2 regions of the Variovorax sp. YR750 genome follow, and region 1 is predicted to be linked to the other one. Evidence: predicted binding sites of a transcription regulator. Region 1 holds the regulator's gene; the other holds the start of a gene.
What was found. The regulator HrcA, encoded in region 1, represses chaperone genes, less so after heat shock. The targets are predictions, from matches to a motif close to TTAGCACTCNNNNNNNNNGAGTGCTAA.
Positions count from the first base shown of each region.

Region 2: BMY35_RS07635 (co-chaperone GroES) is a predicted target of HrcA. The motif match lies at 1,519-1,545, and genes of this name have one in related genera.

Region 1 covers NZ_FOBJ01000027.1:13,535-17,949, reverse strand. The annotation lists gene BMY35_RS36045 (RelA/SpoT family protein) at 1-1,081, shown strand, start outside; gene greB (transcription elongation factor GreB) at 1,089-1,664, opposite strand; tRNA gene BMY35_RS36035 (tRNA-Arg) at 1,721-1,797, opposite strand; tRNA gene BMY35_RS36030 (tRNA-Arg) at 1,924-2,000, opposite strand; tRNA gene BMY35_RS36025 (tRNA-Ile) at 2,083-2,159, opposite strand; gene hrcA (heat-inducible transcriptional repressor HrcA) at 2,191-3,198, opposite strand; gene BMY35_RS36015 (NAD kinase) at 3,230-4,141, shown strand; gene recN (DNA repair protein RecN) at 4,143-4,415, shown strand, end outside.
Region 2 covers NZ_FOBJ01000003.1:237,170-241,584, forward strand. The annotation lists gene BMY35_RS07625 (heavy metal translocating P-type ATPase) at 1-825, opposite strand, end outside; gene BMY35_RS07630 (universal stress protein) at 928-1,371, shown strand; gene BMY35_RS07635 (co-chaperone GroES) at 1,635-1,925, shown strand; gene groL (chaperonin GroEL) at 1,957-3,609, shown strand; gene xylB (xylulokinase) at 3,771-4,415, opposite strand, start outside.

The sequences.
Region 1 (4,415 bases):
CGAGACGCGCGACGCCGCCGAGTTCTGGGACCACGTCAAGGTCGACCTGTTTCCCGACGCGGTCTACGTGTTCACGCCCAAGAGCCAGATCATGGCGCTGCCCCGCGGCGCCACGGTGGTCGACTTCGCCTACGCCATTCACAGCAACATCGGCGACCACACCTCGGCCGCGCGCATCAACGGCGACCAGGTGCCGCTGCGCACCGAACTCAAGAACGGCGACGTGGTCGAGGTGATCACGGCACCGGTGTCGACGCCCAATCCTGCCTGGCTGGGCTTCGTGCGAACCGGCCGGGCGCGCTCCAAGATCCGCCACTACCTGAAGACGCTGGCGCATGCCGAATCCGAAGGGCTGGGCGAGAAGCTGCTCGCGCAGGCGCTGCGCGCCGAAGGCCTGAGCAAGCTGCCCGAGGACGACGAGGAACATCAGGCGCTGTGGGAGAAGCTGCTGCGCTTCACCGGCAACCGCACCCGCTCCGAACTGCTGACCGACATCGGCCTGGGCAAACGCATCGCGAGCATCGTCGCGAAGCGTCTGGTGGCAATGCTTTCCGAACTGGGCGAACGGCCCGACGCGCTGCTGTTGAGCCGCGAGCGCTTCATTTCGCATGAAACGGTGTCGCAAGGCGCTGTCACGCTGGACGGCAGCGAGAACTCTTCAGTGCGCTTCGCGCTGTGCTGTCGGCCGATTCCCGGCGACCCGATCGTCGGCTACCTCGGCCATGGCGAAGGCCTGGTGGTGCACACCGAAGACTGCGGCGTCGGCCAGCGGCTGCGCCACAAGGACAGCGAGCGCTTCTTCGCCGTCGAGTGGGCGGACGAGCCGACGCGTGCCTTCGAGACCGGGGTGGTGATCACCGTGCGCAACGACAAGGGCGTGCTGGCGCGTGTCGCGGCCACGCTGGCAGATGCCGAAGCCGACATCACGCATGTGGAGATGGCCGACGAAACTCCGCAGGATTCGACCGACCTGCGCTTCGTGATCGCAGTGCGCGACCGCGCGCATCTGGATGCGGTGCTGAGGGCGGCGCGGCGTACGGCCTCAGTGCTGACCGCCTCCAGGACGGTTCCCGCGCCCTGACCTGCCCTTATTCCGCAGCCGGGCCCGGCACCGGATAGCTCACGGACAGGATCTCGACATCGTGCGCCCCACCCGGCGTGACGAGCTTCACCACATCACCTTCGCGCGACTTCAAGAGCGCCCGCGCGATCGGCGATATCCAGCTAACCTGCGACTTCGCACTCTCCGCCTCGTCGATGCCGAGGATCGTGACGCTGCGCTCGGCACCTGTTTCGTCGACATAAAGGACGGTGGCGCCGAAGAAGACCTGATCGCGGCCATGGTGCACCGATGGATCGGTGACCTCCGCGATCTCGAGGCGCTTGGTGAGAAAGCGGATGCGGCGGTCGATCTCGCGCAGGCGCTTCTTGCCGTAGAGGTAGTCGCCGTTCTCCGAGCGATCGCCGTTCTTCGCGGCCCAGTGCACGGTCTCGACGATCTTCGGGCGCTCCTCGTCCATCAGCTGCAGCAATTCGTCGCGCAGGCGCGCGTAGCCGTCGGGTGTGATGTAGTTCTTGCCGCCCGCAGGGATCGGCGGTGAGGCACCATCGGCGCCGTCGTCGTCTCCGTCGGAATCCGTTTCCTTGGTGAATGCCTTGTTCACGCCAAACCTCCGAAAAGAAAAAAGCCCGCAACTCGCGTTGCGGGCTTTCTTTATAGTGGTGCGGCTGGCAGGAATCGAACCCACGACCCCTTGGTTCGTAGCCAAGTACTCTATCCAGCTGAGCTACAGCCGCACAGCTAGCGATTATAGCCCGCTTTATTGTCCTTTTCGGATTTACTCGGGCGAACTGTCACGAAAGTAGCGCAAAGCCCGAAAAAGAAAAATGCCCGGAAGACGAATCTTCCGGGCATTTTCAAGATGGTGCGGCTGGCAGGAATCGAACCCACGACCCCTTGGTTCGTAGCCAAGTACTCTATCCAGCTGAGCTACAGCCGCGAAGCTCTCGATTATAGCCTGTTTTTGGCTGCTCCCCGAAAGCACGACAAAAGATGCAAAGATCGAATCGCCGAGGGAGTGGTGGTAGGCCGTGCTGGGCTTGAACCAGCGACCAACGGATTATGAGTCCGCTGCTCTAACCAACTGAGCTAACGGCCCACGCGGAACGATTCTATTCGCGCCGCGCGACCTACTTGCGATGACTCAGCGCATTGCTCACCAGACGCGACGTGATGTCGACGATCTGAATCATGCGCTCGTAAGGCATGCGCGTCGGCCCGATCACGCCCAACGTGCCCACGACCTGCCCGTCGACCTCGTAGTTGGCGCTGACGATGGACAGCTCCTCGAACGGCACCACCTGGCTCTCGCCGCCAATGAAGATGCGCACGCCCTCGGCCTTGCTCGACACGTCCAGCAGGCGCATCAGCTGAGCCTTCTGCTCGAAGAGCTCGAAGGCGCGGCGCAGCTGCCCCATGTCGCTGGAGAAATCGCTCACCGCCAGCAGGTTGCGCTCGCCGGAGATCACGACGTCGTCTTCCTGCGCCTCGGTCAGCACTTCGGAGCTGACCTGCACAGCGGCCTGCATCAGCGTCGCGATCTCGCCACGCAGCATCTCGATCTCGGACTGCAGCCGGTCGCGCACTTGTTCGATGGTCAGGCCCGCATAGTTCGCGTTGATGTAGTTCGAGGCCTCGACCAGTTGCGACTGCGAATAGTCGGCCTCCGGAAAGATCACGCGGTTCTGCACGTCGCCGTCGGGCGAGACGATGATCACCAGCAGGCGGCGCTCCGACAGCCGCAGGAACTCGATCTGCTTGAACACCGATGCGCGCCGCGGCGCCATCACCACGCCGACGAACTGCGACATGTTCGACAGCAGGTGCGCCGCATTGGCGATCACCTTCTGCGGCTGGTCGGGCGCGAGGCTCGGCGCGGTCATCTGCTCGCGCTGGGCGGTCAGCATCGTGTCGACGAAGAGGCGATAGCCGCGATGCGTTGGAATGCGGCCAGCCGAGGTGTGCGGGCTGGCAATCAGCCCCAGCGCCTCGAGGTCGGACATGACGTTGCGGATGGTTGCCGGAGACAGATCGAGCCCCGAGGAACGCGAAAGCGTCCGCGACCCCACGGGTTGCCCGTCAGCGATGTAGCGCTCGACGAGCGTCTTGAGCAGCAACTTGGCACGGTCGTCCAGCATTGCAAGATTTTAGTGTTGTAATTTGTGAGATATGACCTCTCGCTTTCGTCACGTAGCCCTGATCGGCAAATACCAGGCTTCCGGCGCCCGGGCGCAGGCGGATGCGCGCGACAGCGTCATGGAGGGCATCGGCGCCTTCCTCGAATCCCAGGGCTGCACGGTGTTCGTAGAGCGCCCGACGTGCGAAGAAGCCGATGACGGCGCCCCCGCCCATCCGCGCTACCAGGCCCTCACCGTCGAGGAAATCGGCCAGCGCTGCGACCTAGGCCTCGTGGTCGGCGGCGACGGCACCATGCTCGGCATCGGCCGGCAGCTCGCCAGCTACGGCATTCCGCTGATCGGCATCAACCGCGGCCGGCTCGGCTTCATCACCGACATCCCGCTCGACAACTACCAGGCCACGCTCATTCCGATGCTGGCCGGCGAATACGAGGAAGACCACCGCAGCCTGATGCAGGCGCAGGTCGTGCGCGACGGCGTATCGGTGTTCGACGCCTTCGCTATGAACGACGTGGTCGTCAATCGCGGCGCCACCTCCGGCATGGTCGAGCTTCGCGTGTCGGTGGGCCGCCATTTCGTGGCCAACCAGCGCGCCGACGGCCTGATCATCGCCACGCCCACCGGCTCGACCGCCTATGCGCTGTCGGCCGGCGGGCCACTCTTGCATCCTGCCGTGCCGGGCTGGGTGCTGGTACCCATCGCACCACACACGCTGTCGAACCGCCCCGTGCTGCTGCCCGACGCCGACGAGATCGTCATCGAGCTGGTCGGCGGGCGCGACGCCAGCGCCAATTTCGACATGCAGTCGCTGGCCTCGCTCGCGATTGGCGACCGCGTGGTGGTGCGCCGCTCCGACTTCCGGGTGCGCTTCCTGCATCCGCGCGGCTGGAGCTATTTCGACACGCTGCGCAAGAAACTTCACTGGAACGAAGGGGGCTCCTGAAATGGCGCTGCGACGCATCGCACTGCGCGACTTCGTGATCGTGCGATCACTCGAACTCGACCTGTCCGGCGGCTTCACGGTCTTGACCGGCGAAACCGGCGCGGGCAAATCCATCCTGATCGACGCGCTGCAGCTGGCGCTGGGCAATCGCGCCGATGCCGGCGCGGTGCGCGAAGGCGCCGAGCGGCTCGACGTGAGCGCCGAGTTCGATGCCGATCCGACCCTCGGCAGCTGGCTCGACGAAGGCGGCTTTGAAGCCGGTGACGCGCTGCTG
Region 2 (4,415 bases), on a different contig from region 1:
GTCGATGCTGTCGGGCAGCCGGTTCATCAAGGCGTCGAGGGCGCCGGCGGTGCGCTCGCGCAGGCGCGCCTCGAGCCAGCGGCCCGTGAGCAGGAAGAAGACGAACATGGTCAGCGAGTCGAAGTAGACCTCGTGGCCGAGCGGTCCCGTGGCATCGAAGGTGGCGGCAGTGCTGACCGCGAAAGTCGCGAGCACGCCGAAGGCCACCGGAAGATCCATTCCGACCCGGCCCATGCGCAGGTCGCGCCAGGCGCTGCGGAAGAAGGGGCCGCAGGAGAAGAGCACGACGGGCAGGGTCAGCACCCACGAAGCCCAGCGCAGCAGCTGCGCCGAATCGGCGTTCATGTCGCCGGGCCGTGCGACGTAGGCCGGATAGGCGTACATCATCACCTGCATCATGCAGAAGCCCGAGACCAGCCAGCGCCACAGCGCCAGCCGCGATTCGCGCCGGCGCAGTTCCCTGGCGGAACGGTCGCCGCCCGGCAGCAGCGGATGGCCGGCCTTCGCGCAGGCCTCGAACCACCGCGAAGGACGGGTCTGCGCAGGCGACCAGACAACGCGGGCGCGCCGACTCGCCGCGTTGACCTGCGCATCGATCACACCCGGCACCTGGCGCAGCGCGGCCTCGACGGTGAACGCGCAGGCCGCGCAGTGCATGCCCTCGACCACGACCTGCGACTCCCAGCGGCCGCCGTCGGCGGCATCCAGCTCGCGGCCGAACGCGGGCCATTCGGCCGGGTCATCCAGCACCTGCCAGGCCGGGTCGCCGGCTGGGGCAGGAAGTACGGGGATCGCGGCGCGGTCGGGGGCGAGCGTGGCATTCATCGGCCGAGCCTAAGAGGCGCACCACGCGAGGCGCTTGATCTGAATCAAGCCGCATGGCGCGGTGCCTGCCTAAGCTCGGCCGCACACAACGTGGAGCCCCTCATGTTCAAACGCATCCTCGTCGCCACCGACGGCACGGCCCTTTCCAAGAAGGCCGTCGACAGCGCCATCGCGCTGGCGGTGCAGAACGACTCGGACCTGGTCGCATTGACCGTCGTTCCCCGTTACCCCAAGAGCTATTTCGAAGGTTTGATGAGCTTCTCCGCCGAGGACATCGGCCGCATCGAGAAGCAGTGGGCGGACAAGGCGCAGGCGATGCTCGACAAGATTCGGGACCGCGCGCGGGAACGCGGCGTGCGGATCAGGACGGCTCAGGCCAGCTCCGACCTGGTCGCCGAATCGATCGTCGCCGCGGCGAAGAAGCACAGGAGCGACCTGATCGTGATGGCCTCCCATGGACGCAAGGGTCTCAAGCGCCTCCTGCTGGGAAGCGAGACGCAGCAGGTTCTCGTTCGATCATCGCTGCCGGTTCTGGTATTGCGGTAGGGCTGGCTGAAGGGAGCAGGCCTGCGCAGCGCCGGCGGCTTTCCTCTGGCTCCAATTTTACCCGGGCAAATTAAAGCCAAGATTGGACGGCCCAATGGCGCCCGCAACCACCCCGCATCCTTGAAACGTCATCGATTGCCCTTATGATTAGCACTCGCTGCTGATGAGTGCTAACAGCCCTCGCTTCCAGCCGATGGGCTGCCGGGCTCCGGTCCGGCACCCGACCACAAACCCGTTTCTTATCCATACATCCAGGAGATGCAATGAAACTTCGTCCTTTGGCCGATCGCGTGATCGTCAAGCGTGTTGACAGCGAAACCAAGACCGCATCGGGCATCGTGATCCCCGACGCAGCCGCCGAGAAGCCCGATCAGGGTGAAGTCCTGGCCGTGGGCCCGGGCAAGCGCAACGACAAGGGCGAACTGGCCGCACTGACCGTGAAGGTCGGCGACCGCGTCCTGTTCGGCAAGTACAGCGGCCAGACCGTCAAGGTCGGCGGCGACGAGCTGCTCGTCATGAAGGAAGACGACCTGTTCGCAGTCGTCGAGAAGTAATTCAACAGATCCCCATTCGGAGTAATAGAACATGGCAGCAAAAGACGTAGTCTTCGGCGGCGAAGCCCGCGCACGCATGGTCGAGGGTGTGAACATCCTGGCCAACGCAGTCAAGGTGACCCTGGGCCCCAAGGGCCGCAACGTGGTGCTCGAGCGCTCGTTCGGCGCCCCCACCGTCACGAAGGACGGCGTGTCGGTCGCCAAGGAAATCGAACTGAAGGACAAGCTGCAGAACATGGGCGCCCAGCTCGTGAAGGAAGTGGCCTCCAAGACCAGCGACAACGCTGGTGACGGCACCACCACCGCGACCGTGCTGGCACAAGCCATCGTTCGCGAAGGCTTCAAGTACGTGGCCGCCGGCATCAACCCGATGGACCTGAAGCGCGGCATCGACAAGGCCGTGTCGGCCCTGGTCGAAGAGCTGAAGAAGGCTTCGAAGCCCACCACCACGTCGAAGGAAATCGCTCAAGTCGGCTCGATCTCGGCCAACAGCGACGAAACCATCGGCAAGCTCATCGCCGACGCGATGGACAAGGTCGGCAAGGAAGGCGTGATCACTGTCGAAGACGGCAAGTCGCTCGAAAGCGAACTGGACGTCGTCGAAGGCATGCAATTCGACCGCGGCTACCTGTCGCCCTACTTCATCAACAACCCCGAGAAGCAATCGGCGCTGCTCGACAACCCCTTCGTGCTGCTGTTCGACAAGAAGATCAGCAACATCCGTGACCTGCTCCCCACGCTGGAACAAGTCGCCAAGGCTGGCCGTCCCCTGCTGATCATTGCCGAAGAAGTCGAAGGCGAAGCCCTGGCTACGCTGGTCGTGAACACGATCCGCGGCATCCTGAAGGTCGTGGCCGTCAAGGCTCCTGGCTTCGGCGACCGCCGCAAGGCCATGCTGGAAGACATCGCCATCCTGACGGGCGGCAAGGTCATCGCTGAAGAAGTGGGCCTGACGCTCGAGAAGGTGACGCTGGCCGACCTGGGTCAAGCCAAGCGCATCGAAGTGGGCAAGGAAAACACCATCATCATCGACGGCGCCGGCGCTGCTGCCGACATCGAAGCCCGCGTGAAGCAAGTGCGCGTGCAGATCGAGGAAGCCACCAGCGACTACGACCGTGAAAAGCTGCAAGAGCGCGTGGCCAAGCTGGCCGGCGGTGTTGCCGTGATCAAGGTTGGCGCTGCCACCGAAGTCGAAATGAAGGAAAAGAAGGCTCGCGTCGAAGACGCCCTGCACGCCACCCGCGCTGCAGTGGAAGAAGGCGTGGTTGCCGGCGGCGGCGTGGCTCTGCTGCGCGCCAAGCAAGCCGTGGGCGACAAGGTCAAGGGCGACAACGCCGACCAGGACGCCGGCATCAAGCTGGTGCTGAAGGCCATCGAAGCTCCCCTGCGCGAAATCGTGAACAACGCCGGCGGCGAAGCCTCGGTGGTGGTGAACGCGGTTCTGGCCGGCAAGGGCAACTACGGCTTCAATGCCGCCAACGACACGTACGGCGACATGCTCGAGCTGGGCATCCTGGACCCGACGAAGGTCACCCGCACCGCACTGCAGAACGCCGCCTCGGTGTCCTCGCTGCTGCTGACGACCGAAGCCATGGTGGCTGACGCTCCGAAGGACGACGCTCCTGCCGGCGGCGGCATGCCCGACATGGGTGGCATGGGCGGCATGGGCGGCATGGGCATGTAATTGGCTCGCCCCCAGGCTGCGCGGACACTTCGTGTCCGCTACGCCTACCCCCTACCGGGGGCGACACCTGCGGACCGGCCAAGCCGGATCCGCGGTGTCCCGCGAAATGAAAAAAGCCCGTCTCCGACGGGCTTTTTTCATGGTCGTGGCAATCGTGCCGTTTACTGAAACTGGTCTCGCAGTGACTTGTACAGCGCCTGGAAGCGCGCGTGCCTTGTCCTGCGGACATCGGCACCCTCGGTCGACGGCATCAACTGCTGCTTCACCGGCGGCAGCGTGCACACCTTTGCGACCTCGCCGCCATCGGCCAGCCATGCCAGCCGCGCCGCCCCCAGCGCCCCGCCCGTCTCGCTGCCCGCGTAGAGAGTGAGCGTCACGCCGAAGATGTCGGCCAGCAGCTGCCCCCACCACACGCTGCGCGCACCGCCGCCTACAAGCGCCATCTCGCGTAGCGGCATGTCGGCAGGCAGCCGCAGGGTGTCGAAGCCGTCGCGCAGGCCGAAGCTCACGCCCTCGACCACGGCGTAGGCGATCTCCGCCGGGCCATGCGCGTGCGTGAGGCCGAAAAGCACGCCCTGCGCGTTCGGGTTGTTGTGCGGCGATCGCTCGCCCGAGAGGTACGGCAGGAACAGCGGGCAGCGTTCTCGCTGCGCCGGAGAAACGCTCGCCGCCGCTTCGAGCAGCGCTGCCTCGTCGGCGAACTTGAATGTCTTCGCGGCCCAGCTCACCGCGCTCGCGGCCGAGAGCATCACCGACATCTGGTGCCAGCGCTTCGGCAGCGCATGGCAGAAGGCGTGCATCGCCTG